DNA from 2 places in the Mycobacterium sp. IDUB_1 genome. Region 1 is predicted to be linked to the other one. Evidence: predicted binding sites of a transcription regulator. Region 1 holds the regulator's gene; the other holds the start of a gene.
What was found. The regulator HspR, encoded in region 1, represses chaperone genes until heat shock. The targets are predictions, from matches to a motif close to ANNTGAGTNNNNNNNACTCANNT.
Positions count from the first base shown of each region.

Region 2: a site for HspR is predicted at 3,162-3,184, ahead of lon (endopeptidase La). Genes of this name have one in related genera too.

Region 1 is NZ_JBVAYA010000001.1:1,154,304-1,169,967, forward strand. Features, by position in the region: gene ACZYYX_RS05785 (glycoside hydrolase family 15 protein) at 1-1,752, opposite strand, end outside; gene zwf (glucose-6-phosphate dehydrogenase) at 1,745-3,142, opposite strand; gene ACZYYX_RS05795 (mycothione reductase) at 3,139-4,515, opposite strand; gene ACZYYX_RS05800 (hypothetical protein) at 4,553-5,092, opposite strand; gene ACZYYX_RS05805 (hypothetical protein) at 5,196-5,348, shown strand; gene dnaK (molecular chaperone DnaK) at 5,654-7,528, shown strand; gene grpE (nucleotide exchange factor GrpE) at 7,525-8,124, shown strand; gene dnaJ (molecular chaperone DnaJ) at 8,177-9,361, shown strand; gene ACZYYX_RS05825 (heat shock protein transcriptional repressor HspR) at 9,343-9,732, shown strand; gene ACZYYX_RS05830 (acetamidase/formamidase family protein) at 9,736-10,737, opposite strand; gene ACZYYX_RS05835 (CbtA family protein) at 10,724-11,488, opposite strand; gene ACZYYX_RS05840 (CbtB domain-containing protein) at 11,502-11,717, opposite strand; gene nthB (nitrile hydratase subunit beta) at 11,967-12,665, shown strand; gene nthA (nitrile hydratase subunit alpha) at 12,706-13,302, shown strand; gene ACZYYX_RS05855 (nitrile hydratase accessory protein) at 13,304-13,678, shown strand; gene ACZYYX_RS05860 (DUF1097 domain-containing protein) at 13,656-14,201, shown strand; gene ACZYYX_RS05865 (MarR family winged helix-turn-helix transcriptional regulator) at 14,250-14,702, shown strand; gene ACZYYX_RS05870 (substrate-binding domain-containing protein) at 14,780-15,664, shown strand, end outside.
Region 2 is NZ_JBVAYA010000003.1:282,395-298,058, reverse strand. Features, by position in the region: gene ACZYYX_RS18670 (esterase family protein) at 1-580, shown strand, start outside; gene ACZYYX_RS18665 (hypothetical protein) at 749-880, shown strand; gene ACZYYX_RS18660 (SDR family oxidoreductase) at 887-1,624, opposite strand; gene ACZYYX_RS18655 (NADP-dependent oxidoreductase) at 1,621-2,544, opposite strand; gene ACZYYX_RS18650 (nucleoside deaminase) at 2,607-3,077, shown strand; gene lon (endopeptidase La) at 3,196-5,517, shown strand; gene ACZYYX_RS18640 (LLM class flavin-dependent oxidoreductase) at 5,604-6,629, shown strand; gene ACZYYX_RS18635 (TfoX/Sxy family protein) at 6,660-7,019, shown strand; gene ACZYYX_RS18630 (HhH-GDP family DNA glycosylase) at 7,029-7,661, shown strand; gene ACZYYX_RS18625 (hypothetical protein) at 7,702-8,295, shown strand; gene ACZYYX_RS18620 (malate dehydrogenase) at 8,310-9,308, shown strand; gene ACZYYX_RS18615 (acetyl-CoA acetyltransferase) at 9,309-10,784, opposite strand; gene ACZYYX_RS18610 (CaiB/BaiF CoA transferase family protein) at 10,788-13,133, opposite strand; gene ACZYYX_RS18605 (phosphoketolase family protein) at 13,270-15,664, shown strand, end outside.

The DNA.
Region 1 (15,664 bases):
CGACAGGTGGGTGAAGGCCTGTGGGAAGTTGCCGACCTGATCACCGGTGGCGCTCACTTGTTCAGCGTAGAGACCCACATGGTTGGCATACGTGAACATCTTCTCCAGCGCCAGCTGCGCGTCCCGCAGCCGTCCCGCCCGAGTGAGTGCCTCGACGTACCAGAAGGTGCACAACGAGAACGTGCCCTCCTTTCCGTCGAGGCCGTCGCTGTCGTCGTACCGGAAGACCAGGCTGTCGGTGACCAGCTGGCGTTCGATGGCGGCCAGAGTCGACAGGAACCGCGGATCGATCGGCGAGATGAACTTGACCATCGGCATCAGCAGCACACCCGCGTCGAGCGTGTCGTCGTCCTCGAACCGGGTGAACGTCTCCAGCTCGGCGTTCCAGCACGCTGTCATGATCCGGTCGTAGATCTCGTCGCGGACCCGCGACCAGGTCACCAGGTCGGCGGGCAGACCGCGCTGCCGGGCGATCCGGATGGCGCGTTCCAGCGCGACCCAGCACATCAGCCTCGACGTGGTGTTCGCCTTGTCGCCGTCGCGGACCTCCCACATCCCGGCGTCGTCGCGCTGCCAGTTGTCGACCACCCAGCCGATCACGTAGCTGACGTCGGACCAGGCGTCGTGGCTGATTCCGGCTCCGTACTTGTTGAACAGGTACACCGAATCGATCAGATCGCCGTAGATGTCGAGCTGGAGTTGCTCGGCTGCGGCGTTGCCGATCCGTACCGGCTTCGAGTCCAGATGCCCACGGAGATGGTCGAGTTCGATCTCCTCGGGCGTGTTGCCGTCGATGTCGTAGAGCACCCGCAGCGGCCCCAGGCCGTCGGCTTCCCGCTCGCATCGGCCCAGCCGCCGCGACAGCCATTCGATGAAGGCGTTGGCCTCGTCGTTGAAGCCCAGCCGCAGCAGCGCGTACAGGCTGAATCCCGCGTCGCGCATCCACACGTACCGGTAATCCCAGTTACGCTCGCCACCAATGGTTTCCGGCAGGCTGGTGGTGGGCGCCGCGATGATCGCGCCGGACGGCTCGTGGGTGAGCAGTTTCAGCGTGATCGCAGAGCGCTCCACCATCTCGCGCCAGCGCCCTCGGTAGCGTGACTTCGCCAGCCAGGTCCGCCAGAACCGGGCGGTGGCCTCGAACAGGGCGTCCACGTCGTGAGCGTCATCGATGTCGGCGTCGGGGCTGTCGAGCACCTCGAGCACGAACTCCGTCACCTCACCGGTGCGCACCGTGAACTCGGCGCTGACCACGCCGTCGTCCACGGTGACATCGATGGTCGGGGTCAGCGTCATCGCCAACTCGTCGGAGCGGAAGTCGATCCTGCCGGCGCGCGATGTCACGGCGAACCGCGTTCTGCCGTAGTCCGGCCGCGCGTCGAGGGTCATCCGCAGGGTCGTGGTGCCTCGCACCGCGACGATCCGGCGCACCAGACGCTGCCGGTGCTCCTCGTCGCCCGCCCGCCGCACCGGCATGAAGTCGTGTATCTCGATCACGCCGTGCTCTGTCAGAAATCGGGTGATCAGCGTGGCTGATTCGGGCAGGTAGAACTGGTGGGACGCGGCACTGTCGCAGACAGGTGTCAGTGTCCAGCTACCGCCAGAGTCGGTGTCGAGGATCGCGCCGAAGACACTGGGGGAGTCGAACCTCGGCGCGCAGAACCAGTCGACGGTGCCGTCGGTGGCGACCAGCGCGCACGTCCGCAGATCGCCGATCAATCCGTGTTGCGCGATCGACGGGCCATCAGGCATCAGGTAGCCGCCACCCGCGAGGGCCGGGCAGCGTCAGCGCGGATTCTGGGCCCCACGACCCCTGTGCATAGGGCTGCACGGACGGCGGATTGTCGAGAACGGGTTGGCACACCTGCCAGAGCCGGTCCACCTCGTCGCCGCGGGCGAACAGTGTCTGATCGCCGCGCATGACATCGAGCAGCAGCCGCTCGTAAGCCTCGAGCGCGTCGTCCTGGTGGTCGGTCCGGGCCACGTCGAGCTGGGTGCGCAGCGGTTCGACAACGGTGTCCGCTCCAGGCCGCTTGACGTTGAGAACAACTGTGGCCGAGGGCTTTTGACTCAGCTCGAGTCCGAGCTCGTCAGGCTCCGGCGCGTCTCCGGAGAACGGGGACGGCGGCGTGCGGAACGTCACCGTGACGCTGCGTCGATTGTCTGCCAGTGCTTTTCCGGTGCGCAGATAGAACGGCACGTCGCGCCAGCGCTCGTTGTCGACGAAAGCTTCGAGGGCCACGAAGGTCTCCACCTGCGAATCATCTGCGACATCTTCGTCGTCGCGGTAACCGTCGTACTGCCCGAAGACCACCCGGTCGGGGTCCAGCGGGCGCATCGCCTGGAACACCGCGGCTTTGGCTTCCCGCAGCGCGTCGGCGTCCACCGTCTCCGGCCTTTCCATCGCGACGAACCCGAGCACCTGGCACAGGTGGGTGGTCACCATGTCCCGAAAACATCCGGTGGACTCGTAGAAGCTGCCCCTGCCCTCCAGCCCGAGGTCCTCGGGAACATCGATCTGCACCGACTCGACATTGTCTCTGTTCCAGGCGGATTCGAGGATCGCATTGGCGAAGCGCAGAGCGAGGATGTTCTGCACGGCCTCCTTGCCCAGGAAGTGATCGATGCGGTAGACCAAGCTCTCTTCGGTGACAGAGGACACCGTGGCATCGAGAGCGCGCGAACTGTCGAGATCGGTGCCGAAAGGCTTTTCGATGATCATCCGGGCGTCGGTGGCGAGCCCTTCACGGCCCAGCATCGCGATCATCGACTCCATTGCCGTGGGTGGCACCGACAGATAGATCACCGTCTGGGCGTCTGCGCCGAGATCGGACTTGGCGGCGGACACCGCCGACGCCAGATCGGCGCCGTCGTCGGCATTCGAGGTCTGAAAAGACAGGCGCTGCAACAGCTTGTCGGCGACGTCGGCGTCGAGATCATCGATCGACTCCGACAGCCCGGTGCGGATCGACTCGCGGAAGGCGTCGATGCTGTCGGGTGCGCTGCGTCCCGATCCGACGATCGCGTACTCGTCGGGGAAGTGCCCGGCTGCGGCGAGCCGGTAGATGCTGGGGAACAGCATCCGGCGGGCAAGGTCGCCGCGGGCGCCGAAGAGCACCAGGACGAACGGATCGACAGTCATGTGGCTGACTCCTGGAGGTTCAACAGTGCGTTTTCGACGACTTCGGTGAGCGCCGGATGGATCCAGTAGGGCCGGCCTGCAAGGTCCTGTGCGGTGATACCGAAGTTCATGGCGACGACGAAGATCTGGATCAGGCTGGCGGCCTGGCCGCCGATCAGATGGGCGCCCAGGATCGCTCCGCCGGGTTCGGTGAGCACCTTGCACAGCCCCGTCGTGTCCTGCATGGCCCATCCGTAGGCCACATCGGAGTACTCGGCGACGCCGACGCGGTACTCGAGTCCCTCACGCCGACAGTCGTCTTCGGTCCGCCCGACCGACGCGATCTGGGGGTTGGTGAACACTGCCGACGGCACCAGGTCGTGAATGATCTCCCGGAGGTCGTCGGGGTACAGCAGATTGTGCTTGACGATGCCGGCCTCGCGATTGGCGACGTGTTTGAGGGGGATCGGGGTGCTGACGTCGCCGAGGGCGAAGATCCCCTCGGCGGAGGTGCGGCAGTAGCTGTCCACGGCGATGCGGCCGTCGTCGTGGGTGTCGATGCCGGCCTTCTCGACATCGAGGCGGTCGCTGTTGGAGCGGCGTCCCGCGGCGACCAGCAGCGTGTCGGCCTTCACCGACGTGCCGTCGTCGAGCTCGATCGTCAGATCCCCTGGCCTGCCGGCGATTGTGACGAGCGCCGTGCCGCACCGCAGGTCGTAGGTCTCGCGCATCAGGTCCGTGTACACGTCGCGCACGGCGTCGTCTTGCGGACTTCCCAGAAGTCGCCCCGACTTCTCGATGATCGTGATGCGACTGCCGGCGGCGGAGAAGACGTGCGCGAGCTCGGCGGCGATGTAGCCGCCGCCGAGCACTGCGAGATGCTCAGGTGGCGCGTCGCGTCGCATCACCGTGTCGGATGTCTCGTAAGGCAGACCCGAGTCCGCGACGGCGTCGGGCACCACCGGGCGGCTTCCCGCCGCGATCACGATCCGCTCGGCTGCGATCTCGACGGGGCCGTCGTCCGTCGCAACCTCCACCCGGCGCGGACCCGTGAAGCGCGCGTGCCCGTGGTAGACGCTGATGAAATCGCTGTCTCGGCGCCCTTGTTCACCCTCATCGGCCAGCGCGTCGGTGCGACGGAAGACGCGATTCCGGACGTCCGACCAGCGCATGCGCGGGCTGCCGGCGTCGATGTCGAAATGCCCGGCCGCAGCGACGGTGTCGGCGACCGCAGCGGTGTAGGACTGCATCTTCGACGGGATGCATCCGTAGTTGACGCAGGTGCCGCCGAACTTTCGATCGTCGATGATCGCGACGTCCAGATCGGCGAACTGGTCGTCGATGACCATGTTGCCCGAGCCGGCCCCGATGACAACGAGGTCGTGTGTGTGCACCCACCGCCTGTTCCCGGCGCACCGGGCGGGTCAAACCCTAGAAGCTCTCGACACCCTCGGTGCTGATCGTCATGCCGTGCCCGGTGCCGTCGTTGGTGAAGGTGGTGCCGTCCTCTGTCGCGTCGATGGTCCACCCGAGTGCGGAGTAGGTGCTGTAGTCCAACGTGACGGCCGGGATGGCGCCGAGATTGCCGAGCACCCAGCTGACCCGGCCGTCGGCGGTCAGGCGTACGCCGTTGGCCGGCTCGCCCTCGACCTCGGGGGCGTTGGTGAAGGCCGACTCGCAGCCGACCTCCTGCTCGTCGAGCTGGCAGCGGGTCTTGCCGGACTTGGTCTGGATGAAGACGTAGCCGTTCTGCGGGCTGAGCACCTCACCCGACGGTGCGCGGGTGGTCGTGGACGGCGGCGCAGGTGGGGGAGGGCTGGGCGGCGGCGTGGAACGGCTGGGCCGGGGGGTGGGGAAGTTCGGCTCGATGCCGGTGTCCGGGCTGCGGGTGGCGGTGCCGTCGATCGAGGACTGGCAACCGGTGAGCGCGGCGACGGCCAACAACCCTGCCGCCACCAGCCGCGTGTTCACCTGGCCCAGGGTACGCAGCATGTTATCCGTGTGACGGGAGTGACTCGCGGTCGGCGTAGAAGTACTCGCGCGCGGCAGGCTGCGCGGCGGCCAGCATGGAGTCATGACAGCTGAAGAGGCGCGGACCCCTGCGGAGTTCCTGTCGGCTTGCGGACTGGGCGCCGCCCTCGTCGCCGTGCTCGCGGCACTGTCGGTGTTCGGCGACTCGTCCTTCGGGGTGCTGGCGTTCACAGGTCTGCAGCTGGCGTTCGGCTGACCTGCCACCCAGTGAGAAGCCATGGTCGTGAATCGCGCGCGATCGCAGCCGTGACTGCGCCCGCGATGCGCCCAGCCATCGCGAAAGTGCCCTGGCGGTAGTTGAAGGCGCGTTGCAGCGACGGTGAGTGCACTTTCGCGGTGGGTGTCACGCCCTGGGAACAAACCTCGCCGCCGACCCGTTGACACCTTCGACAGTTGAGTGGCATCGACTCAAGTTCTGCTTGACAGGGCCCGCCTTCGAAGAGCAGTCTTGAGCCTGGTGCACTCAGTACACACGTTTCGTCTAATCAGGAGGCAGTAACTATGGCTCGTGCGGTCGGCATCGACCTCGGGACCACCAACTCCGTCGTCGCAGTTCTGGAGGGCGGCGACCCCGTCGTCGTCGCGAACTCCGAGGGCTCCCGCACCACCCCGTCGGTCGTCGCGTTCGCGCGCAACGGCGAGGTACTGGTCGGTCAGCCCGCCAAGAACCAGGCGGTGACCAACGTCGACCGGACGATCCGTTCGGTGAAGCGGCACATGGGCTCCGACTGGACCGTGGAGATCGACGGCAAGAACTACACCGCGCAGGAGATCAGCGCCCGCGTGCTGATGAAGCTCAAGCGCGACGCCGAGTCCTACCTGGGGGAGGACATCGCTGACGCGGTGATCACCGTGCCCGCGTACTTCAACGACGCCCAGCGGCAGGCCACCAAGGAAGCCGGCCAGATCGCCGGCCTCAACGTGCTCCGCATCGTCAACGAGCCGACCGCGGCCGCGCTGGCCTACGGCCTGGACAAGGGCGAGAAGGAGCAGACCATCCTGGTGTTCGACCTCGGTGGTGGCACGTTCGACGTGTCCCTGCTCGAGATCGGCGAGGGTGTCGTCGAGGTCCGCGCGACCTCCGGCGACAACCACCTCGGTGGTGACGACTGGGACGACCGGATCGTCGAATGGCTCGTCGACAAGTTCAAGAGCACCGCGGGCATCGACCTGACCAAGGACAAGATGGCGATGCAGCGGCTGCGTGAAGCGGCCGAGAAGGCCAAGATCGAGCTCTCGAGCTCGCAGAGCACCTCGATCAACCTGCCCTACATCACCGTCGACGCGGACAAGAACCCGTTGTTCCTCGACGAGCAGCTCACGCGCGCCGAGTTCCAGCGCATCACCCAGGATCTGCTGGACCGCACCCGCAAGCCGTTCCAGCAGGTGATCAAGGACGCCGGCATCGCCGTCGGCGACATCGATCACGTCGTGCTGGTCGGTGGCTCGACCCGTATGCCCGCGGTGTCCGAGCTCGTCAAGGAGATGACCGGCGGCCGGGAGCCCAACAAGGGCGTCAACCCCGATGAAGTCGTAGCGGTCGGAGCTGCCCTGCAGGCCGGCGTGCTCAAGGGCGAGGTCAAGGACGTGCTCCTGCTCGACGTCACCCCGCTGAGCCTGGGTATCGAGACCAAGGGCGGCGTGATGACCAAGCTCATCGAGCGCAACACCACGATCCCGACCAAGCGGTCCGAGACGTTCACCACGGCCGACGACAACCAGCCGTCGGTGCAGATCCAGGTGTTCCAGGGCGAGCGTGAGATCGCCGCGCACAACAAGCTGCTCGGCAGCTTCGAGCTGACCGGCATCCCGCCGGCTCCGCGCGGTGTGCCCCAGATCGAGGTCACCTTCGACATCGACGCCAACGGCATCGTGCACGTCACGGCCAAGGACAAGGGCACCGGCAAGGAGAACACGATCAAGATCCAGGAGGGCTCCGGCCTCTCCAAGGAAGAGATCGACCGGATGATCAAGGACGCCGAAGCGCACGCCGACGAGGATCGCAAGCGTCGCGAAGAGGCCGACGTCCGCAACCAGGCGGAGTCGCTGGTCTACCAGACGGAGAAGTTCGTCGCCGAACAACGCAGTGCAGCGTCCTCCGAAGGTGGATCGAAGGTCTCCGAGGACACGCTGACCAAGGTCGACGGCGCCATCGCCGAGGCCAAGTCCGCCCTCGCCGGCACCGACATCTCGGCGATCAAGTCCGCGATGGAGAAGCTGGGCACCGAGAGCCAGGCCCTGGGCCAGGCCATCTACGAGGCCACCCAGGCCGAGCAGGGCTCCGCGGGCGGCGACGCCCCGGGTGGCTCGAGCTCGAGCTCCAACGATGACGTTGTCGACGCCGAGGTTGTTGAGGACGATCAGGAGCGCAAGTGAGTGACGAGCAGGAACCGATCACCGTCACCGACAAACGCCGTATAGACCCGCAGACCGGCCAGGTGCGCGACGCACCTGAGCCGGCCTCCGGGCTGGCTGAGGAGGCGCCGACCGTGTCCGAGGAGTCGCAGGACCAGGCGGCCGAGCTGCTGGCCGACCTGCAGCGGGTGCAAGCCGATTTCGCGAACTACCGCAAGCGGTCGCTGCGCGACCAGCAGGTGGCCACCGAGCGGGCCAAGGCTCACGTGGTGACCCAGCTGCTGCCCGTGCTCGACGATCTCGAGCGGGCCCGCGCACACGGCGACCTGGACTCCGGGCCGCTCAAAGCCGTTGCGGACAAGCTGGTTTCGACCCTCGAAGGGTTGGGCCTCAAGCCGTTCGGCGAGGAGGGCGACGCCTTCGATCCGTCGCTGCACGAAGCGGTGCAGCACGAAGGCGACGGCACCCATCCGGTGGTCGGGACGGTCATGCGGCGCGGCTACACCGTCGGCGATCACGTCGTTCGCCACGCGATGGTGGGCGTCGTCGACACCGTGCCCGACGCGGCAGGATCGGCGAATGCCGACCAAGAGCCGCAAAACCCATCAGAATCATAGGAATTGAAACCGCAACACACAGGTATGCGAAAAGGTGAGGAGGTGACGCGGTATGGCCCAGCGTGAATGGGTTGAAAAGGACTTCTACAAGGAGCTCGGCGTCGCCTCCGACGCCGGCCAGGACGAGATCAAGCGGGCTGCCCGAAAGATTCTCGCCGAGAACCACCCCGACCGGAACCCCGGCAATGCCGCGGCCGAGGAGCGGTACAAGGCCGCCTCGGAGGCCAAGGAAGTGCTGACCGACCCCGCCAAACGTAAGGAGTACGACGAGACCCGTCGGCTCTTCGCGGGTGGCGGATTCGGCCGGGGCCGCTACAGCGGCGGCGGTGGCGGATTCGGCGGGTTCGGCGCAGGCGACGGTCAGGAGTTCAACCTCAACGACCTGTTCGACGCGGCCGGTCAGACCGGCGGTGCGAACATCGGTGACCTGTTCGGTGGGTTGTTCGGTCGCGGCGCGCAGCAGCCGCGTCCGAGCCGCCCCCGGCGGGGCAACGACCTCGAGACCGAGACCGAGCTGAGTTTTCTCGAGGCCACCAAGGGTGTGGCGATGCCGTTGCGGCTCACCAGCCCTGCCCCGTGCACGAACTGCCACGGCAGCGGTGCCCGCCCCGGCACCAGCCCGAAGGTCTGTCCGAACTGCAACGGCGCCGGCGTGGTCAGCCGTAATCAGGGCGCCTTCGGCTTCTCCGAGCCGTGCACGGAATGCCGTGGCAGCGGGTCGATCATCGAGCACCCCTGCGACGAGTGCAAAGGCACCGGCGTGACCACCCGCACGCGCACCATCAACGTGCGGATCCCGCCGGGAGTCGAAGACGGACAACGCATCCGGCTTGCCGGGCAAGGTGAGGCCGGGTTACGCGGTGCCCCGTCAGGTGACCTCTACGTCACCGTGCATGTGCGCCCCGACAAGGTGTTCGGCCGCAACGGCGACGACCTGACGGTCACCGTGCCCGTCAGCTTCCACGAGTTGGCTTTGGGCACAACGCTGTCCGTGCCGACGCTGGAAGGCAAGGTCGGGGTCCGGGTGCCCAAGGGGACGTCGGACGGACGCATCCTGCGGGTGCGCGGTCGCGGCGTGCCCAAACGCTCCGGCGGCAACGGCGACCTGCTGGTCACCGTCAAGGTGGCCGTGCCGTCGAATCTCGAAGGTGAGGCCGCCGAAGCGTTGGAGGCCTACGCACAAGCCGAGCGCGCCAGCGGCTTCGATCCGCGGGCGGGATGGGCCGGTGTCCAGTGAGTCCCGGGCGCAAAGACCACAATGACCAGGCCAGGACGTTCCTGATCTCGGTCGCGGCCGAGCTGGCCGGTATGCATGCGCAGACGCTGCGCACCTACGACCGGCTCGGCCTGGTCAGCCCGGAGCGGACATCCGGTGGGGGACGGCGCTATTCGCAGCGCGACGTCGACCTTCTGCGTGAGGTTCAACGGCTGTCGCAGGACGAGGGCGTCAACCTGGCCGGTATCAAGCGCATCATCGAGCTGACCAATCAGGTCGAGGCGCTGCAGGCGCGGGTGCGTGAACTCACCGCCGAGGTGGAGCACCTGCGTGCCCAACCTCGGCCCAAGAGCACAGCGCTGGTTGTCTGGCAGCCGCGCAACCAGCGCTGAGCCTCAGGAGAGCAGCGCCCCTCGCGACCGCAATGAGGAATGCATCCCCGCATACGGGTGTGCCTCGGGCAGAAGGTCTTTCGCGATCTTGGTGACGGCGCTGTAGTTCACGTCGACGACGTTGGCCAGCGGCGAGTGGCACAACTGGCTACACAGTTGATAGGCGTCCAACTCGCCCAGCCCGTAGAGCTCCACCAACCAGCGCACCATCTCCACCTGGCTGCAGCGCCACGCATCTTCGAGTGGACGCGCCGACCCCACGGTCAGCAAGGCGTCGTCGTGTTCGAGCCGGGGCCATGCGGGCGCGTTGCCCTTGATCAGGTCGACGATGAGCGTCACGTCCATCGCTCCTTCCAATGCGGTGCCGCAGGTTTCGCCCTCGCCCTGCCGGTAGTGGCCGTCCCCGACCGAGAACAGGGCGCCGTCGACGTTGACCCCGAGATACACCGTGGTGCCGGCCCGGAGTTCGGGGGTGTCCATGTTGCCGCCGAAGTAGTCCGGCACCAGCGTCGTTCGGACCTCCCGCAGGGCGGGTGCCACCCCGACGGTGCCGAGCATCGGTGCCAGCGGCAGCCGCAGCTCGAAATCCGACTGGTGCGCGGTGAACAGCGCCGTGTCGGTGGCCCGGTCGACGGTGTAGATCCACGTCAGCTCCGGCAGCGGCGGCTGAAGACCGGCGGTGCGGTCGGTCCCGGTGAGGGCGCCGAACAGCGGAATCGTCGTCGACGCAGCCCAATCCCGCGCCGGGGTCAGCGACACCACATGCAGAGCCAGAGTGTCCCCGGGCTGGGCGCCCCGGACGTAAAAGGGTCCCGTCTGGGGGTTCAGTTCCTTCGGATTGAGCACCTGGCTGGGTCGGTCGTCACGGGACGTGACCCGGCCGGCGAAGGCATCTTCGGTCCACAAGCGTAGTGCCGTACCGGGTTCCACCTCCATCACCGGTTCCGCGCCACCGAATGTCCAGACGTACTGATCCCGGCTGGGGGTGAATTCAACGACCTGCACGGGCAGCTCCTGCCATGGAAGGGGCGAGAACCCGGGGCAGCAGCACGGACGTCACCGCGCCGAGCGTCGCCCACATCAAGGCCTGACCGACCAGTGACGACAGCCGGAAGTCGGCGAGCACGTCAGCCGGGAACCCGACGGGGACCTCCCGGAACGCGGGCAGCGCGATGACGACGACGGTCATCACCGCGAGGTAACCGGTGACCGCGGCCGCCGCGGCGGCGGCATCGCCGATCCGTGACGCGAGACGCAGTCCGACGATCAGCGCAGCGACAGCTGTCGCGAGTGAGGCGGCAACCACGATCAGATAGGCCACGGTGCGGTCACCCGCGGTCTCCGACAGCCCGACGCCCGGAGTATTGGCGGGGTAGGCCAGGAACGGAACCACGGCCACGCAGACGAAACCGGCTGCGGCGCTTGCGATGGCGACACCGGACAGATTCGCGTGCGGACGGTGGCGCGTGACGGCGGCGATCACCATGGCCAGCGCCACGGCGAACAGGGCCCCCATGATGACACCGAAGGCCACCGTGCCCACCGCCGATCCGACGTTCTCCTGCACGGTCCGGCTGAACACCTCGTGCTCGTGGCCGTGCCCGCCACTCAGTGCTTCCTCGGCGTGCGAGCGCTGCTCCTCGTAGTCGATGGCTTCGGCGATCAGCGGCGCGAGCTGCCAGCGCGCGAACGCGAAGGTGACGATGCCGGCCGCGAATCCGCCGGCGATCCCCAGCCCGATGATGCGTTTCTCCATGGTCGCGACCTTCCTAGTGGCAGGGGAAACCGAGCAGGTGGCGGGCGTCGTGCAGGAACTCGTGCACGTGGGTGTCGGACCCGAACACCGACACCGCACCCTGGTCGTAGCCGAGGAAGTAGTAGGCGATCAGGGCCAGGACGGTGGTCGCGGTGAGCCACAGCGCCCCTTCCAGGCGGGAGGTGTCGATGGCTCCCGCGCGTGCTGTCGCGGCGGTCGGTGTGGTCATGAGCGGCCCCTTGATCTCCGCAAAAGTTGCGGATTGGAAATATTGCTGACGATGGCAAGTGTGGAAAGCAGGGCTGGTCACGTCAACTCGAATGCGGCTTCCCGACGCCAGCGATACGCAGATTTAACAAGAACCGTTCCCCAGGTTAAAGCGCTGTAACGGCTGCCCCGAGCGATTGCGGAACCGCCCCCTCCGTGCACATAGTTTCTGGTGAAAGTATTGACCACTTGAAATAAGGAGGCCGGCCAGATGCATGGTCCGCATGATCTCGGTGGGCGCGATGGCGTGGGAGCCATCGCCGAGGAATTCCTCGAGCCCGGAATTCCCGACTGGCGCTATCCCTTCGAGGGGCGCATGCACGCGGTCACGGCCATGGCGATCGCGAAGGGCGCCTTCAACCTCGACGAGCAGCGGCATGGCATCGAGTTGATGAAGTGGAGCGACTATCTGGACTCCACGTACTACGCCCACTGGTTGTTCTCGGTCGAGAAGCTGCTCAACGACAAGGGATACATCTCGCACGAGGAGATCGATGCGCGGATGGCCGAGCTCGGGAAGCCCGAGATGACCCCGCATCCGACGAAGCCCGACACGCTCTCACCGTTCGCGAAGACCATGATCGACGTGCTGTGGGCCGGCACCCCGCACGACCTGCCCGCCGACAATCCGCCCGCGTTCGCGGTGGGTGATGAGGTCGTGGTGCGCAACATCAGCGCCACGACGCACAACCGGCTGCCCGGTTATCTGCGCCGTGCCCGCGGTGTGATCGCCAAGCAGTACGGGGCATTTCACGATCCCGCGGCCAGCGCCCATGAGTACAAGGACGTCCCGCACCAGCTCTACATGGTCAAGTTCAGCTCGACCGAGCTGTGGGGAGACGACGCGGCCGAAGAATTCGACCTCTACGCCGACCTGTTCGAGAGCTACCTCGAACCCATCGGCAAGTGACCCAGTAGCCCCAGTGACCAAGGAAACCAAGGAGAAGCAGATGGACTGGCTGTCGTTGAGCGATGTCGAGGCACGCGTGAATGCACTCGAGTCGCTGATGGTGGAAAAGGGTCTCGCCGAGCACGAGGCCGTCGACGCGGTGGTCGCGTCATTCGAGAACGACATGGGCCCGGTCAACGGCGCCAAGGTCGTGGTCCGGGCCTGGACCGACCCGACGTACCGCGAATGGTTACTCGCAGACGCCACCGCGGCGATCGCCGACATGGGTTTCACCGGCCTGCAGACCGAGCACATGGTGGCGGTCGAGAACACCGCCGAGCGGCACAACGTCGTGGTGTGCACGCTGTGCTCCTGCTACCCGTGGACGCTGCTGGGTATCCCGCCGGCCTGGTTCAAGTACCCCCAGTACCGGGCGCGCGTGGTCAAGGAACCGCGCAGTGTGTTGGCCGAGTTCGGGGTGACGCTGCCCGACGACGTCCACATCGACATCTGGGACAGCAGCGCCGAGATCCGCTACCTCGTGATCCCGCAGCGCCCCGCGGGCACCGAGGACCTCAGCGAGGACGAACTCGTCGCGCTGGTCACCCGGGACTCCATGGTCGGCACCGCGCTGCTGTCTGCGCCGAAGGCGGCCTGACATGTCGGCACCCACCATCGTCGAGTTCGACGCACCCGGTACGGCCACGGCACTACCGCGCTCCAACGGCGAGCTGGTCTTCGACGCGCCATGGCAGGGAAGGCTTTTCGGCCTCGTCGTGCAGATGTGCCAGGCAGGCGTGTTCACCTGGGACGAGTTCAAGAAGCATCTGATCGAGGTGATCGGCGAGTCGGGCATCGACGACGTCTGCGACCCGTCGGTGTACTACCGCCAGTTCGGAGAAGCGTTCTGCCGGCTCGCTGTCGAGAAGCAGTTCATCGCCGAGGCCGGCCTCGAGGAACGTGTGCGGATCGAGTCACTCCGGTTGGCGCACGACGATCATGACCACGATCATGACCACCCCCACGAGCACTGAGAGGCGCGCGATGTCGAAGATCACCGCGCTGTCGATCAGCGTCGGCGTGCTGGGCATGATGTCCACCCTGATGACTGCGACGGTGTGGCCGTTGCCGGTGTGGGTGCTGTTCCTGGCGTGGGCGTCGTTCTTCTTCGTCGGATCCGGGGTCTCGGGTCTGCTGAAGTCGATGGCGTGCAACTGGACCGGAATCGCGATCGCGACCGCCACGCTATTGGCTGTTCAGGCAAGCGGTAGCGCGCTCCTGCTGTCGATCGCTGTCGGTATCGGCAGCCTGACGATGGTCCAGGTCTCGCGATTGCCGTGGATCTCCGCGACGCCGGCGATCGTGTTCGGGTTCGCCATGACCGTCGGGACGATCGCGGACACCGGAAACGGGATCACCACAACGGGATTGGGGCATCCGGCACTGGTGGCCGCCGTCACCGCTGCTGTCGGCGCCTGCTTCGGACTCGCCTCGGAGTGGGGCGCTGCGCTGATCGAGCGTGTGGCCGCGCCACGGACGGTGGCTGCGCCGGGCTAGCCCGGTTATGCTACGAATCACAAATTTTGGTGTATGGAAGCAACCGACATGAGGAGCGCTGTGCCGACGTCCATCGCCACCGAGAGCGTCTCCGAGGTGTTCTTCCGGCTCGGACGCTGGTGGAGCGACGCGCTGTCGCAGGGATTGCTCGACGGTGACATCGCCAGCCTCGAGGGCTGGCGTGTCCTGGGTGCCCTGCGCAGCGGGGACGGCTTCACGATGACCGAGATCGCCACGGCCATGGGCATTCCCGCACCGTCGCTGACCCGGATCGTGGACAAGCTGGTCGACGGGGGATTCGTGCTTCGCAGGGTCGACGCGACCGACCGACGTCGGGTGCTCATCCACCTGTCGGTGCGGGGCAAGACCAAGGTCCGCCGGCTGGCGCGCCAGGAGGCCGCCGTCAAGGCCATGCTGGTCGAGGAGTTCGGCGACGACACCGCCGTGCACCTGATCCGCACGCTGGCCCGGGTGACCGAACTGCCGCTCGACACGCGCTGATTTTCGAGAGCAGAACAGGGCGGCAACACCACGGTAATGCGGTGCCGCGACGATGGGCGCACGGAGGAGGCGCTGCGATGGATCTCTCATCTCCCGGCGTGCGCCGGGACACCATCGACATCGCCCTGGTGGTCCCGCGTAGTGGGTCTGCGGGTATCTACGGACCGTCCTGCGAGGCATGTGCCGAGCTGGCCATCTCCGACCTCAACGACACCGAGGGCCTCCTCGGCCGTCAGGTCCGGCTGATCCCGGTCGACGGCAGCCGCGCACCCGAGGTCGTGGCGGCAGAGGTCGGCCGTCTGGTGGCGCACGGGATGATCGACGCCGTCACCGGCTGGCACATCTCCCCGGTCCGGCAGGCGTTGGCCAAGGTGACCGCGGGTCGCATCCCGTACGTGTACGGGCCGCTCTACGAAGGCGGCGAGCGCACACCGGGGCTGTTCCTCACCGGGGAGACGCCGTCGCGCCAGCTCCTGCCCGCCATGGACTGGATGACCGCGGAATACGGCGTCGACCGCTGGATCGTCATCGGCAATGACTACATCTGGCCCAAGCAGACCGGCGCGGCAGCCCGGTGGCATGCGCGTGCACAGGGCCGCCCCCTCGTCGACGAGATCTACCTGCCGCTGGGCACCGAGGACTTCAGCACCGCGATCCGCCAGGTCGAGATCACCGGCGCGCAGGGCGTCGGCGTCGTGCTGCTGCTCGTCGGCGGCGACGGGGTGGCGTTCAACCGTCAGTTCGCCGGCTGCGGTCTCGCGGCGTCGGTACCGCGGCTCAGCCCGCATGTCGAGGAGAACATGCTGCTGGCCAGTGGATACGGCAGCAACGACGGACTCTTCGCTACCGCAGGCTATTTCGAGGCGCTCAACACCGCGGCCGGCATGGAGTTCGCCGCTCGCTACTACCGCCACTTCGGCTTGGCCGCGCCCGCTCTGAACAGTATCGGCGAATCCTGTTAC
Region 2 (15,664 bases), on a different contig from region 1:
GACCCAGGAGCTGCCCGCCTGGCTGGAAGCCAACCGCGGCGTGTCGCGGACCGGTAACGCGGTCGTCGGCCTGTCGATGGCGGGTAGCGCGTCGATGACCCTTGCCATCTACCATCCGCAGCAGTTCATCTATGCGGCAAGCCTTTCCGGGTTCCTGAACCCGTCCGAAGGCTGGTGGCCGATGCTGATCGGGCTGGCGATGAACGACGCGGGCGGCTTCAATGCCGAGAGCATGTGGGGACCATCGTCGGACCCCGCGTGGAAGCGCAACGATCCGATGGTCAACATCAATCAGCTGGTGGCCAACAACACTCGGGTCTGGGTGTACTGCGGCACCGGTACCCCGTCGGATCTCGACTCGGGTACGGCCGGGCAGAACCTGATGGCGGCGCAGTTCCTCGAGGGCTTCACCTTGCGGACCAACATCAGCTTCCGCGACAAGTACATCGCGGCCGGCGGCACCAACGGGGTGTTCAACTTCCCCGCGCAGGGCACGCACAGCTGGGGCTACTGGGGGCAGCAGCTCCTGCAGATGAAGCCGGATATCCAGCGGGTGCTCGGAGCTCAAGCCTCCGCGTAAACCCTCACACTCAGAGAGCCTGCCGTTTCCCCCGAGCGGCAGGCTCTCTGCTGTGTGCCGGTCAAAGATGACCAGCATGTGACCACCGCTGAGCAGCCGGGTCTGTTGCGTTTGAGGCGACACCGCCGGGGGGTATCTCGGGGCTGGTCGGATGCGACGGTCGCGCCGATGCCGATAAGCCCTCTGGAGACAGCCGTGATCCCGTTCATCTGCCCCACCTGCGGTTCGGTCGACATCGACATCGATTTCGACTCGGCCGGTTGCGGCTCCTGTGTCACCGGCGCCAAGGACGTCGCCTGAGCGAGGTCAGTTCTGCCGGGTCGGCCGGATCGTGAGGTCACCGATCTCCACGTCGTGCGGCTGCTCGATCGCGAAGGCGATGGCGCGGGCGACCGCATCGGCGGGCAGGCCGAATTCGTCCATCTGAGCTCTGATCTGGGCGGCGAGGGCGGAATCGGTGACCGAGCCGTCCAGCTCGGTGTTCACGAAGCCAGGTGAGATCGACGTGGTCCTCACCACGCCGTCCGTCGACTCCTGACGCAGCGCCTCCATCACGGTGCGCACCGCGTTCTTGGTGGCCGCGTAGACGCCCATCGTGGGAGTGATCTTGATGCCCGCAGTCGACACCGTGGTGACGATGTGCCCGTGCCCCTGTCGGCGGAACACCGGCAACGCGGCGGCGATGCCGTACAGAACGGCGCGAACGTTGACGTCGATCATCGCGTCCCAGCCGGCGACATCCCCGGCGGCCAACTCTCCGATCGTCGCGATGCCGGCGTTGTTCACCAGGACGTCGAGCCTTCCGAACCGGTCGACCGCGGTGTCGACGACGCGTTGCACGTCGTCGGCCACAGTGACGTCGGCAGGAACGGCGACCGCGGCGTGCGGCAACTCGCGCACCAGCGCCTCCAGCCGGTCCGTGCGGCGGGCAGCCAGAACCACCTGCGCACCCCGGGCGGACAGCAGGCGCGCCGTCGCCTCGCCGATGCCGCTGCTTGCGCCCGTGATGGCGACGACCTGGCCGGTGATCGGGTCAGTGGTCACGGGCGTAACACCACCTTGCCGCGGCTGTGGCGGGCGGCCAGTTCTGTGTAGGCGGCGCGCACCTCGTCGAGGGGGTAGACCGCAGCGATGGGCAGGTCCACTTCGCCGCGGGCGATGAGGCCGGCCAGCTCGGCCAGGTCTTCGATGCCCGACTCGGCGCTGCCGACGGACTGGACGCCGAACCGTTCGACCGCCGCGAAGTCGATGATCGTGTCCACGCGCGTGGGTGCCACCCCGAGTTCGGTGACGGCCAGCTCGACGTACCCGCCGCCGAAGAGATCGAGGAACGCGTCGACCCGGCCGTCCGGCGCGGCGGCCCGCAACCGCTGCGCGAGGCCGTCACCGTAGTTGACCGGGATGACGCCGTGGTTGCGGAGCCAGTCGTCGTTGGCCGGGCTCGCGATGCCCAGGACGGTCGCACCGGTGCGCACGGCGAGCTGAACGGCCAGGGTGCCCACACCCCCCGCAGCCGCCGACACCGCAACGGTGTCCCCTGCGGTGAGCCCGAGCGACCGCACCGCCGCGCACGCCGTCGTCCCCGCGACGTTCAGCGATCCCGCCTGCTCCCACGACAGTCCCGCAGGTTTTTCGGTGACCTGGTCCGCCGGAACTACGACGTAGTCTGCCTGACTGGACCGCTCGTGTGAGAAGCCGAGGACTTCGTCGCCCGCGGACACACCGGTCACATCCGGCGCCACCTCGACGACGACACCGGCCACGTCGCTGCCCTGACCGGAGGGGAACGTGGCGGGCCACCGATCGTGCAGAAAACCTTCTCGGATCAGGGCCTCACCGGGGTTGATGCCCGCGGCGCGCACCTCGATCAGCACCCGCCCGGGGCCGGGCACAGGTCGCGGAACGTCACGGACCTCGAGGACATCGATGCCGCCGTAGTGGTCGAATTGGACTGCTCTGCTCATGGGAGCTACGACCCGCGTCGGCCCAGGACTATTCCGCGCTCGAACCGGTTATCAGTCAACTCGTGGATTTCGCGCAGCGCACCGTCGATCTCGCCCGCCAGAACGTGCTCGAGGGAGGTCGGCCCTTCGCCACCGTCATCGCCCGTGACGGGCAGGTGCTGGCCGAAAGTCCGAACCTGGTGGCGCAGACCAACGATCCGACCGCCCACGCCGAGATTCTGGCGATCCGCGCCGCCTGCACAGCCGTCGGGTCGGAGCACCTCACCGGCGCCACCATTTACGTGCTTGCCCACCCGTGCCCGATGTGTCTCGGCTCGCTGTACTACTGCTCCCCCGACGCCGTCGTCTTCCTCACCCAGCGCGACGAGTACGCGCCCTACTACCAGGACAACCGCAAGTATTTCGAACTGGCCACGTTCTACGACGAGTTCGAGAAGTCCTGGCAGGACCGTCGCCTGCCGATGGAGCACCGGCCCCACCCCGACGCCCTCGGCGTCTACCGGCTCTGGCAGGAGCGCGGCCCGGAGGCCTGATCCGCTCCGGATTCAGCTCTGCGCGATGTGGGGCGTCGCGTTGATGATCGGGGCCCGGCGCGGGAACAAAGTCCGGTAACCCAGGGTTGAGCGCATCAGATTCAACTTTGGAGGATTGATGGCTGAAGTTCTGCAAGTTCCGGTCTTGTTCGTCAGCGAGCCGATCGTGCTGCCGGGAATGGTGGTGCCGATCGAACTCGATGACGCCGCCCGGGCCGCCGTCGACGCGGCCCAGGCTAGCAAGACCGGCAAGCTGCTGATTGCGCCCCGGCTGGACGACCGCTACCCCACCTACGGGGTGCTCGCGTCGATCGTGCAGGTGGGCCGGGTTCCCGGTGGCGGCGCAGCGGCGGTGGTGCGCGGTGAGAAGCGCGCTCACATCGGTACTGGCGCCACCGGCCCCGGCACGGCGCTGTGGGTCACCGTCGACGAGGTCGCCGACCCGGAGGTCACCGACGAGACGCGCGCGCTGGCCGCCGAGTACAAGAAGCTGCTGCTGGCGATGCTGCAGCGCCGTGAGGCGTGGCAGATCGTCGACGTGGTCAACAAGATCACCGACCCGTCGGCGCTGGCCGACACAGCGGGCTACGCGTCCTACCTGTCGGATGTGGAGAAGCGCGAACTGCTCGAGACCGAAGACGTGGCCGCCCGGCTGCGGCTGCTGATCGGCTGGACGAGCGATCACCTGGCCGAGACCGAGGTCAACGACAAGATCGCCGAAGACGTGCGCGCTGGAATGGACAAGCAGCAGAAGGAATTCCTGCTGCGTCAGCAGCTCGCCGCGATCCGCAAGGAACTCGGCGAGGGTGAACCCGAAGGGTCCGACGATTATCGGGCTCGTGTTGAGGCGGCCGACCTGCCGGAGAAGGTCCGTGAGGCCGCGCTGCGCGAGGTCGGGAAGCTGGAACGCTCCAGCGACCAGAGCCCCGAGGGCGGCTGGATCCGCACGTGGCTCGACACCGTGCTGGACCTGCCGTGGAACGTCACGACCGAGGATTCGGCGGATCTTGTTGCGGCCCGAGCGATCCTGGACGCCGACCACCACGGGCTGGACGACGTCAAGGACCGGATCGTGGAGTACCTGGCCGTGCGGGCCCGTCGCTCACAGCGCGGCATGGCCCTCGTCGGTGGCCGCGGCTCCGGTGCGGTGATGGTGCTGGCCGGGCCTCCCGGCGTCGGCAAGACGTCGCTGGGTGAGTCCGTCGCGCGGGCACTGGGCCGTGAGTTCGTGCGCGTCGCGCTGGGCGGCGTACGCGACGAGGCCGAGATCCGCGGGCACCGGCGCACCTACGTCGGCGCGCTGCCGGGCCGCATCGTGCGTGCCATCGGCGAAGCGGGATCGATGAATCCCGTTGTGCTGCTGGACGAAATCGACAAGGTCGGCTCGGACTACCGCGGCGACCCGTCGGCAGCCCTGCTGGAGGTGCTGGACCCGGCGCAGAACCACACGTTCCGCGACCACTACCTGGACCTGGATCTGGACCTCTCCGATGTGATGTTCCTGGCGACGGCCAACGTCATCGAGAACATCCCGCAGGCGCTGCTGGACCGCATGGAACTGGTGCAGATCGACGGGTACACCGCCGACGACAAGGTGGCCATCGCACGGAACTACCTGTTGCCGCGTCAGGCCGAGCGCGCCGCGTTGACCGCCGAGGAAGTGACGGTGACCGACGAGGCGCTGCGCAAGATCGCCGCGGACTACACCCGGGAGCCGGGAGTCCGCCAGTTCGAGCGATTGCTGGCCAAGGCGATGCGCAAGGCAACCACCAAGCTGGCTGCCGACCCGTCGCCGATCACGATCGACGAACCGGATCTCGTTGCCTACCTGGGGCGTCCACGCTTCACGCCGGAATCGGCGGAGCGCACCGCGGTGCCGGGTGTCGCGACCGGACTGGCTGTCACCGGCCTCGGCGGCGACGTCCTCTACATCGAGGCCGGCTCGACCGACGGCGAAGCGGGATTGGCGCTGACCGGTCAGCTGGGCGACGTGATGAAGGAATCGGCGCAGATCGCGCTGTCCTACGTCCGCGCGCACGCCGCCGAGTTGGGCGTCGACCCGAAGGCGCTGGACCGCCGCATCCACGTGCACGTGCCTGCGGGTGCGGTGCCCAAGGACGGGCCGTCAGCCGGTGTGACGATGGTGACGGCGCTGGTGTCGATGGCGACCGGACGCAACGTGCGCTCCGATGTCGGCATGACCGGTGAGGTGACGCTGAACGGGCGGGTGCTGCCCATCGGCGGGGTCAAGCAGAAGCTGCTGGCCGCGCAACGGGCGGGGCTCTCGACGGTGTTCATCCCGCAGCGCAACGAGCCCGATCTGGACGACGTGCCTGCCGAGGTGCTCGAGGCGCTGGAGGTCCGGCCGATGACGGATGTGGCCGACATCGTCGCGCTGGCCCTGGAGCCTGCGGTCGAGGCGGTCACGGCGGCGGCCTGACAACCGATAGGCGCGAGCAGACGCGAACTCGCACGGAATCACGCGATCCCGTGCGAGTTTGTGTCTGTTCGGCGGAAGGAGTCCTCATGCCCGTACGTGGTCACCCGCTGCGCAAGCTGGGTTTCCTCACCATCGGACGGTTCGACGTCGACGACCCGGGGCCGGGCATCGAGGAGACCCTCACGGTGATCGACCGAGCCGAGGCGCTCGGCTTCGACAGCGTCTGGCTCCGCGACAGGCATCTGCAGCCCGGCATCTCCTCGCCCGTGGCGATCATGGCGGCCGCCTCGCAGCGCACCAGCCGCATCGAACTCGGCACAGCGGTCATCCCGCTCGGCTTGGAGAATCCGTTCCGGCTCGCCGAGGATCTCGCCACCGTCGACATACTCTCCGGCGGCCGCATCAATCCCGGGGTGTCGGTCGGTACCCCCATGATGTACGACCACTACAAGGCTGCCCTCTATCCGGAATCGTTTGACCTGCAGGACTTTTCGAAAGATCGCGTGTTACGCCTGCTACGCTGCCTGCGCGGCGAGCCGGTCAGTGACTTCGCCGGGACGGTGGGCATCGAACAGTTCACCGACCACATCCAGCCTCACTCGCCCGGCCTGGCCGACCGGGTGTGGTACGGCGGCGGTCTGGCCTCGGCGACGTGGGCCGGGGCGCAGGGGATCAACTATCTGACGAGCTCGGTGGTCAGCATCGAGGGCTCGACGTCGCGGGACTTCGCGACCATCCAGGCCGAGCAGATCGACGCGTTCCGGTCCGCGCACCCCCGGCCCGAGCAGGCGCGAGTGTCCCAGGGCCTCGTCGTCATCCCCACGGACTCGGCCACCGAGGATCAGATCCGCCGCTACCGCGAGTACGCGGCCGGCCGCTTCGAACGAACCACGGCACCGCAGGGAGCGCGCGGCATGCTGTTCTCCCCCGACTACGTCGGAACCTCCGACGAACTGGCCGACCAGCTGTTCGACCACGCCGGCTTCCAGCGCGCCGACGAGGTGGCGTTCGCGCTGCCGTTCAGCTTCGAGGCCGCCGATTATGCGCAGATCATCACCGACATGGCCGAGAGGCTGGGCCCTGCTCTGGGGTGGACCCCGGCCGGCCCTTGAGCTGCGCGCGCTCGCCGGGAGAATGGACCCGTGGCTTACGACACTGATCTCGCCGAGCGGGTCCGGGAACTGATCAGCGCCGAGCGCGGCCTCGACGAGAAGCCGATGTTCGGCGGATTGGCGTTCCTGCTCAACGGCAACATGGCGGTCTGCGTGAGCGGCAAGGGCGGCCTGATGGTGCGGGTACCGCCGGACGAGACCGACGAGCTGCTCGCCGACGACCACGTCGAGCCGATGGTCATGGCCGGCAGGCCCACCCGCGGCTGGGTGCGAGTGAGTGCCGACGGGGTGACGGGCGACGCCGCGCTGCGCGGCTGGGTTCGCCGGGGCATCGACTACGCGACCAGCCTGCCCGCGAAAGAGAAGGTTCGCGTGCCGCGGCGCGGGTAGCCGACTGACATGAGCACAGACGACACCGTGCGCCGCCTCCTGACCGAGGCCGGTGACACCTATGCCGAGCAGGCCGGAATCACGTTGGCCGACAAGCCCATGCCGCTCTTCGAGTTGCTGGTGCTGTGCATGCTGGCCAGCAAGCCGATCGACGCGAACATCGCGATGCGTGCCGCCCGCGAGCTCTTCGGTGAGAAGCTGCGCACCCCCGATGCGGTGTTGGCCGGCGAGCGCCGGACCGTCATCGACGCCTTCGGTCGCGCCGGATACGCCCGCTACGACGAGAGCTCGGCCACCCGTCTCACTCAGATCGCGACTGCGGTCAAGGAGGACTACCACGGCGATCTGCGCGGTCTGGCCGAACGCGCCGCCGGCGATGTCCGCACCGCCAAGGAGCTGCTCGAAGAGTTCACCGGCATCGGCGACACCGGCGCCGACATCTTCCTGCGGGAGATCCAGGACGTCTGGACCTGGGTCCGGCCCTACTTCGATCCGCGCGCTCTCGACGCGGCGAAGGAGCTCGGCCTGCCCGACGATCCCGCCGACTTGGCGCGTCTGGGCGGCGGCGCGTGTGCACCGTTGGCGGCGGCGCTGGTGCGGGTGTCGCTGGACCGGGCCGTACGCGACGCGGTGCTGGGCTGACCCCCGCGGGAGAACCGGGGTGGCATGCTGGGGCACCGACATGACTGTGATCACCCGACTCTGCGTTGCGGCAGCGCTCGCGCTGTCGGTCGCCGCCTGCACCGGGCCGACCGTCATCACCACCGACGACACCGTCGCCGCGCCGGCCGCCCCACCACCTCCGGCTCCCGAGACCACCCGGCCCAGCAACGCCCACCTCGCCAACGCCTTCGCCTACGCCGCCCCGCTCGACGGCGCGACCGTCTACGCCTTCACGACTCCGAGCGGACGCTGGCAGTGCCAGATCACCCCGCGAATGCAGGCCTCGTGCGGAAAAGCGGGCAGCACCGCCAGCGCGATCGGCATCACCGGGGCTCCCGACGAAGTCCCCGGAGCCGACGGCGACACCACCGCACCCACCGCGATCCTCGTGGACCGCAGCGGCGACCCGCAGTTCGCCGCGCTGCCCGCACCCGCTGTTGCCGACCCGCCGGAGTTGCCGTTCAACCGCATCCTGGCCGTCGCCGGGTTCCGCTGCAACGTGCAGGAAGCCTTCGGGGTGTCCTGCCTGTCGGAGCTCTCGGGCAAAGGCTTCACGTTCTCCGCCGACGGATTCACCACCGCCTACACCGACGTGCCCGCCACCGCGCCCTGACTAAGGTGAGCCCCATGTCGGGCCCAACACCAGCTCCAGTCACCGTGACCGTCACCGGAGCCGCAGGCCAGATCGGCTACGCCGCGCTGTTCCGCATCGCGGCCGGGGCGATGCTCGGCCACGACACCCCCGTCGTGCTGCGTCTGCTCGAGCTGCCCGACGCCGTGCGCGCCGCCGAGGGTGTGGTCATGGAACTCGACGACGGCGCCTTCCCCCTGCTCGCGGGCACCGAGATTTACGACGACCCGGTGCGCGCCTTCGACGGCGTCAACGTCGCGCTGCTGATCGGCGCCAAACCCCGCACCAAGGGCATGGAGCGCGCCGATCTGCTGGGCGCTAACGCAGCGATCTTCGCCACCGCGGGCCAGGCCCTGGGCGCCGGCGCCGCTTCCGATGTCCGCGTGCTGGTGGTCGGCAATCCCGCCAACACCAACGCGCTCGTCGCGGCCGCGCATGCCCCCGACATCCCGAAAGATCGCTTCACCGCGCTGACCCGACTCGACCACAACCGCGCCGTCGCCGCGATGGCCCGACACGCGGGAGTACCCGTCACCGAGATCAGCCGAATGACGATCTGGGGCAACCACTCCCCGACCCAATATCCCGACATCTTCCACGCGATCGTCGGTGGCCGCGCCGGCGCCGACTATGCCGCCGACACCCGTTGGCTCACCGACGATTTCATCCCGACGGTGGCGCGGCGCGGCACCGCGATCATCGAGGCACGCGGTGCGAGCTCGGCGGCATCGGCGGCCAACGGCGCCATCGACCACGTCGACGACTGGATCCACGGGACCCCCGACAGGGACTGGACGTCGGTGGCGCTACCGTCGCCCGGCGCATACGGCATCGACGAGGGGCTGGTGTGCTCGTTCCCGTGCCGCTCGGTCGACGGACGCTGGGAGATCGTGGACGGGCTCGACCTCAATCCGTTCTCGCGCAGCAGGATCGACGCCTCGGTCGCCGAACTGCGGGCCGAACGCGACGCTGTCGCCGCGCTTGGCCTGCTGTAGTCACTCCAGCGTCGCGGTGCCGTCGGCGTGCACGCGCACGGCCGCCCCGGCGATGTCGTCGGTGACCGTGGTCCTGGCGGCTTCGGCGTCGGTGATGACCGCCAGCACCCGGTCGTCGCTGGGGGTGCGTACCGCCAGGAACGCCTTTTCGGGTTCACCGTCGCGGTCGAACGGCGTCGTCCACGTCTCCACGGTGCCCACCCCGGTCCAATCCACCACCTCGGTGCGGGTGGGTTCGCGATCCACCTCGTCTTGGACGTTCTCCCAACGGAATTCGCGCTCCGGAGGCTCGGTGCCGTAGACGCCGAAGCTGTGCTTGGTGAGGTAGCCGCCGTTGGCGGTGATCAGGCCGCGCGTTCCCGGGTTCGCGACCAGTTGCTCGGCCATCGTGGCGATGGAGTGCGTGACGTAGTTGTTCCAGGGTCCGCCGGCGAACGTGAGGCCACCAGTGACGGTGAGCGGCCTGCCGGGATCGCCGACCGGAAGGCCGAGTTCAGCCGCGGCCACCTGGACGGCCGACGGGAAGCAGGAGTACACGTCGATCAGATCCATGTCGTCCACACTGGCGCCAGCCAGGTCCAGCGCGCGCCGTCCCGCGATGCGGATCGCCGGCGAGGTGTGGAACTCGGCACGTTCCCCGATGGCATAGGTGTCATGCGCGTCCGCCCCCGCATACGGGAAAACCCAACGCTCCCGCGGAATCTGGAGATACTGCGCCTTCTCCGCGGATGCCACGATCAGGACGGCGCCCTGGTCGACCATGTTGTTCGAGTTCATCAGCTTGGTGTAGGGCCAGCTGATCATCCGGTTCTGCGGCGACGGCTCGTAGATCTCCTCGGCGCTGTAGGCCTGCCGGTTCCACGCATGCCGATTCTGCGCCGCGACAGCCGAGAACTGTGCCCACAGCTCGCCGATACGCTGCCGGTGCGCGTCGGACGACTCCCCCGCCGCGATGCGGACCGCCTGCTCGAACATCGGGTACACGTATGCCGGGCGATCGAGGTGGATCTTCAGGTCGCCGGGCCCGGCCATCGGCATGACCTCGTCCGAGCCGGGCGCCAGCGGCACCGTCTCGTCCTGCTTGGTCCAGTCCGCCTTGGTGCCCGCTGCGCGCATCTTGGTCTTGGTGCGCCACGTCTCGGCACCTGCTATCAGCACGACATCTGCCCGGCTCTGCTGGATGTCCAGGCAGGCGAGGTTCACCAGTGTCTGGGGTACGTTGCCGCCGATCCCGGTGTAGCGCGTGGCGGCCTTCTCCGCGCCGATTCGTTGCGCCACAGCCAGTCCCGCGTCGCGATAGCGCCACGAGAGCAGGTTGACCACCCGTACCGCGTCGACGGCGGCCAGCACCCGCGGATCGGCGGCCTCGCGCGCGGCCGCGACCATCAGGTCGACCGGTTCGGTGTCAGGGTTCTCGGTGCGCTGGTTGACCTGGCCGTAGCCGACGAGGACCGGGGTTCGGGGATCGAGGGTCATGGGTCAACCTTCCTGGTGGTAGTCGAACAGCACACCTGCGGCGAGCAAGGCGTCGATACGCTCGGCCGTCAGACCGAGCACGTCGGTGCAGATCTCGCGGGTGTGCTCGCCCGGCATCGGTGCCGGGCGCAGTGGGGCACGGGGAATGCGACGGTAGGCCGTAGGCGCCGTCTCGGCGGGAATCGGACGCTCCAGCAGCGGATGCACCAGCTCGGTGAACACCTGGCGGTGCACGACCTGCGGATCGGCGGGCACGTCGGCCGCGCGATTCATCGGCGCGGCAGGAATGCCGTTGCACTGCAGCATGTCCGCGACCTCGAGTTTGTCGCGACCGGAGGTCCACGCGCCCAGCGCGGCGATCAGCGCCGATCGCTCCCGGGGCAGGTCCTCGCCCACCAGCGTGGCCAGGGCCGTCCGCTCGGCGTCGCCGGGCACCGAGATCACGCACCACTCGTCGTCGCCCCCGCACGGACAGACCGCATGCACGGTGCCGTCGTCGACGACGGGCACCCCTGCCGCGCGGGCTGATTCGACGACGTATCGGTCGGCCAGCTGATTGATCGCCACCTCGGCCTGCGACAGGTGCACGTGTGCGCTGCCGCCGCCGCGGTCTCGACGGATCAGTGCCGCCAGAGCCGCGACCGCGGTCAGCCGGCCGACCACGTGGTCGGGGAAGATCGTCGTCGCGTCGAAGAACTCGCCGGGCGGGGCGTCCGGGGACGTCCACAGCCGGGTGATGCCGGTGGACGCGCGCACCAGCGGCCCGTAACCCATTTGCGCGCTCCACGGCCCGTGGTCGCCGTAGGCGCTGCTCTCGGCGAGCACGATGTCGGGGTTGATCTCGCGCAGCCGCTCGATCGGGAAGCCCAGGGCGGCAAGCGTTCCGGGCTTGAAGTTGGCGAACACCGCGTCGGAGGTGGCGACCAGGCGGGCGAAGAGTTCCGCCCCCTCAGCATCGCGCAGGTCGAGCCCGAGGCTGTACTCGTTGCGATGGGTCAGCGCCCAGGACCGGCTCAGTGGCATTCCGGCCGGCGCCTGTCGCAGTCCGTCTGGATAGGCCGCACTCTCGATCTTGATCACCTCGGCGCCGAGGTCGGCGAACAGCCGGCCGAGCTCGCCGCCCGCGACGATCACACCGAGATCGAGGATGCGCAGACCGTCGAAGGGATACACCGGCGGGGGCGTCGCCGAAGGGTCCGATGTGGCAGGACGAAGCCACGTGGCGTCATCGGTTGCGGCAGACGGTGCGGGAGAACGGAATCCGAGACGGCCGCCGTCGACGGTGACGGGACCGACGGGGATCGTGAGCGTCGCATCCGGGGTCAGCGGCAGCTCGGCCAACGCTCCGGTGACGTGAAAATGCTCTGCACTCAACGCCTCTGCGGGAGTGCGGACCGCAGCGATCGGCACGCCGCGATCCCGGCCCTGCGCGACGAGCTCGTCCATCGACTGCGATGCGAACCGCGCGGCGATCGCCTCGTTCAGTTCCGCCGAGGCCGCGTATCGCGCGGCGATCGTCTCGAATTCGGGGCCGGCGAAGCGCGGCGGCTCACCCAACCATGCCCACATCCCGCGCCATTGCCGTGGCGACAGTAGGCAGATGCGGACATGGCCGTCGCGGCAGCCGAAGATCGGATAGATCTGCTGATTGCGGGGGCGGCCACGCCACAACGCGGTCGGCGGTTTCAGCCCGACCGCGGCCTGGCCTTCGGAGCCGTACGGCGGATCGAGCGCCTGCAGAACCGCCTCGAACCGGGAAAAGTCGATGAAATCCCCTCTGCCGCTGCGGGTCCGATCGAAGTAGGCAGCGAGCACGGCCCACGCCGCCTGCACCATGCCCGTCGCCGATCCGACGCCGACGGGCGGGAGTACCGGCGTGCCGGCGGTCGGCCCGGTCCGCGACAGCGCCGAGGAAAGTGCGTAGAACACCGCGTCGTTGCCCCGCCAGGATGCCCGCGGCCCGGTCAGCCCGAAGTCGGTGACCGAGAGCACGACCAGATGGTCGAATCGGTCCGCGAGCTCCCGGGCAGACACCCCGAACAACGCTGCGCCACCGGCGATTCCGCTGTCGATCACGATGTCGGCGCCCGCCGCGAGATCGAGCAGACGGTCACGGTCGGAGGCGTCGGCGGGATCCAGCGTCGCGCAGCGCTTGTTGGCGTTGTCCATCGCGAAACCGATTCCCGCACCGGCGATCGTCGGCGCCGCCGACCGTGCCGGACTGCCCCCGGGTGGTTCCACCTTGAGGACGTCGGCACCGAGGTCCGCCAGGATGCGCCCCACCCCGTCGCCCGCACCGGAGGACAGGTCGAGCACGCGCACGGACGTCAGCAGTGCTGCCTCGCCCATCGATCCTGCCTGCCCTTCTCAAGGTGCCCTCGGCGCAAAGATTAACCCGTTGCTCATCGGGTACGGGTTGACGGTCCGCCGATGCCTAGTTGGATGGGGATGAGGGGTGTTGGATGGGGGACATGGGAAGGGGATCATGACGACAGCCTGGACGACCGTGGACCGCCAACCGATCAGCGACGAGACGATCGACAGGCTGGACCGTTGGTGGCGCGCCGCGAACTACCTCTCGGTCGGCCAGATCTACCTGCTGGACAATCCGCTGCTGCGCACCCCGCTGGCGCGCGAGAACGTCAAACCGCGCCTGCTCGGGCACTGGGGCACGACTCCCGGCCTGAACTTCCTCTACGCCCACCTCAACCGGGTGATCACCGAGCGACAGCAGTCCACGATGTACCTGACCGGGCCCGGCCACGGCGGGCCCGGCATCGTGGCCAACGCCTATCTCGACGGCACCTACAGCGAGATCTACTCCGACATCACCGCCGACGCCGAGGGCGTGCGCCGGCTGTTCCGACAGTTCTCCTTCCCTGGCGGCATCCCGTCACACGTCGCACCCGAGACGCCCGGTTCCATCCACGAGGGCGGCGAGCTGGGGTATGTGCTCTCCCACGCCTACGGCGCGGCCTTCGACAACCCCGATCTGCTGGTGGCCGCGGTCGTCGGTGACGGCGAGGCAGAGACCGGACCGCTGGCGACCAGTTGGCATTCCAACAAGCTGGCCAACCCGGCGCACGACGGTGTGGTGCTGCCGATCCTGCACCTCAACGGCTACAAGATCGCCAACCCGACGGTGCTCGCCCGAATCCCGGAGGACGAGCTGCGCAGCCTGCTCATCGGCTACGGGCACGCACCGTACTTCTTCGAGGTGCCCGACGGCCCCTCAGCCGAGGATCACAAGGACGCGCACCGGCGGTTCGCCACGCTGCTCGACGACGTCCTCGACGAGATCGCCGCGATCAAGGCCCGTGCCGCCGACGGCGACGTCGCGCGCCCGGCCTGGCCGATGATCGTGTTCCGCACGCCGAAAGGCTGGACCGGTCCCGCCACCATCGACGGCAAGAAGACCACCGGGTCCTGGCGCGCACACCAGGTGCCGCTGTCCAACGCCCGCGACACCGCCGAACACCTCGCGGTCCTCGGGGACTGGCTGGCCTCCTACCGGCCCGACGAACTGTTCGACGACGACGGCAGGTTGCACGACGACATCGCGGCGCTGGCGCCGACGGGTGCGCTGCGGATGAGTGACAACCCGCACGCCAACGGCGGCCTGCTGCTCAAGGACCTGCGGCTGCCCGACTTCCGCTCCTTCGGGGTGGACGTGCCCGCGCCCGGCGCCACCGTCGCCGAGGCCACCCGCGTGCTGGGACAGTGGCTCACCGAGGTGATCCGGCGCAATCCGGAGAACTTCCGCATCTTCGGTCCCGACGAAACCGCATCGAACCGCCTGCAGGCCGTCTACGACGCAACCGACAAGCAGTGGAACGCCGAGCTGATCGGCCCCGAAGTCGACGAGCACCTGGCGCGCGCCGGGCGGGTGGTCGAGATGCTGTCCGAACACCAGTGCCAGGGCTGGCTCGAGGGCTACCTGCTGACCGGCCGGCACGGCCTGTTCAACTGCTACGAGGCGTTCATCCACATCGTCGACTCGATGCTGAACCAGCACGCCAAGTGGCTGAAGGTCACCGACAAGATCCCGTGGCGCCGACCCATCGCAAGCCTGAACTACCTTCTGTCCAGCCATGTCTGGCGCCAGGACCACAACGGGTTCTCCCACCAGGATCCCGGCTTCATCGATCACGTCGTCAACAAGAGCGCACACGTGGTGCGCGTCTACCTGCCGCCGGACGCCAACACCCTGCTGTCCACCTACGACCACTGCCTGCGCTCGCGCCAGTACGTCAACGTCGTCGTCGCGGGCAAGCAGCCCTCCCCCACCTTCCTGACGATGGAGCAGGCGATCGCGCACTGCACCCGCGGGCTGGGGATCTGGGAGTGGGCAGGCAACGAGGAACTGGGCACCGATCCTGACGTGGTGCTGGCGGCCGCGGGCGACATCCCGACGTTGGAGGCGCTCGCCGCCGCCGACATCCTGCGGCAGCACCTGCCGGACCTCAAGGTCCGGTTCGTCAACGTCGTCGACCTGATGCGGCTGCAGGACGACAAAGAGCATCCGCACGGACTGTCGGATCGGGACTTCGACATGATCTTCACCGCGGACCGCCCGATCATCTTCGCCTACCACGGCTACCCGTGGCTGATCCACCGCCTGACCTACCGACGGACCGGTCACGCCAACCTGCACGTACGCGGCTACAAGGAGGAGGGCACCACCACGACCCCGTTCGACATGGTGATGCTCAACGACCTGGACCGCTACCACCTGGTGATGGACGTGATCGACCGAGTGCCCTCGCTGGGGTCGCGATGCGCCACGCTGCGCCAGCAGATGGCCGACAAGCGCATCGCCGCCCGCGAGTACACCCGCGCTCACGGTGACGACATCGGCGAGGTCAAGGACTGGGTGTGGC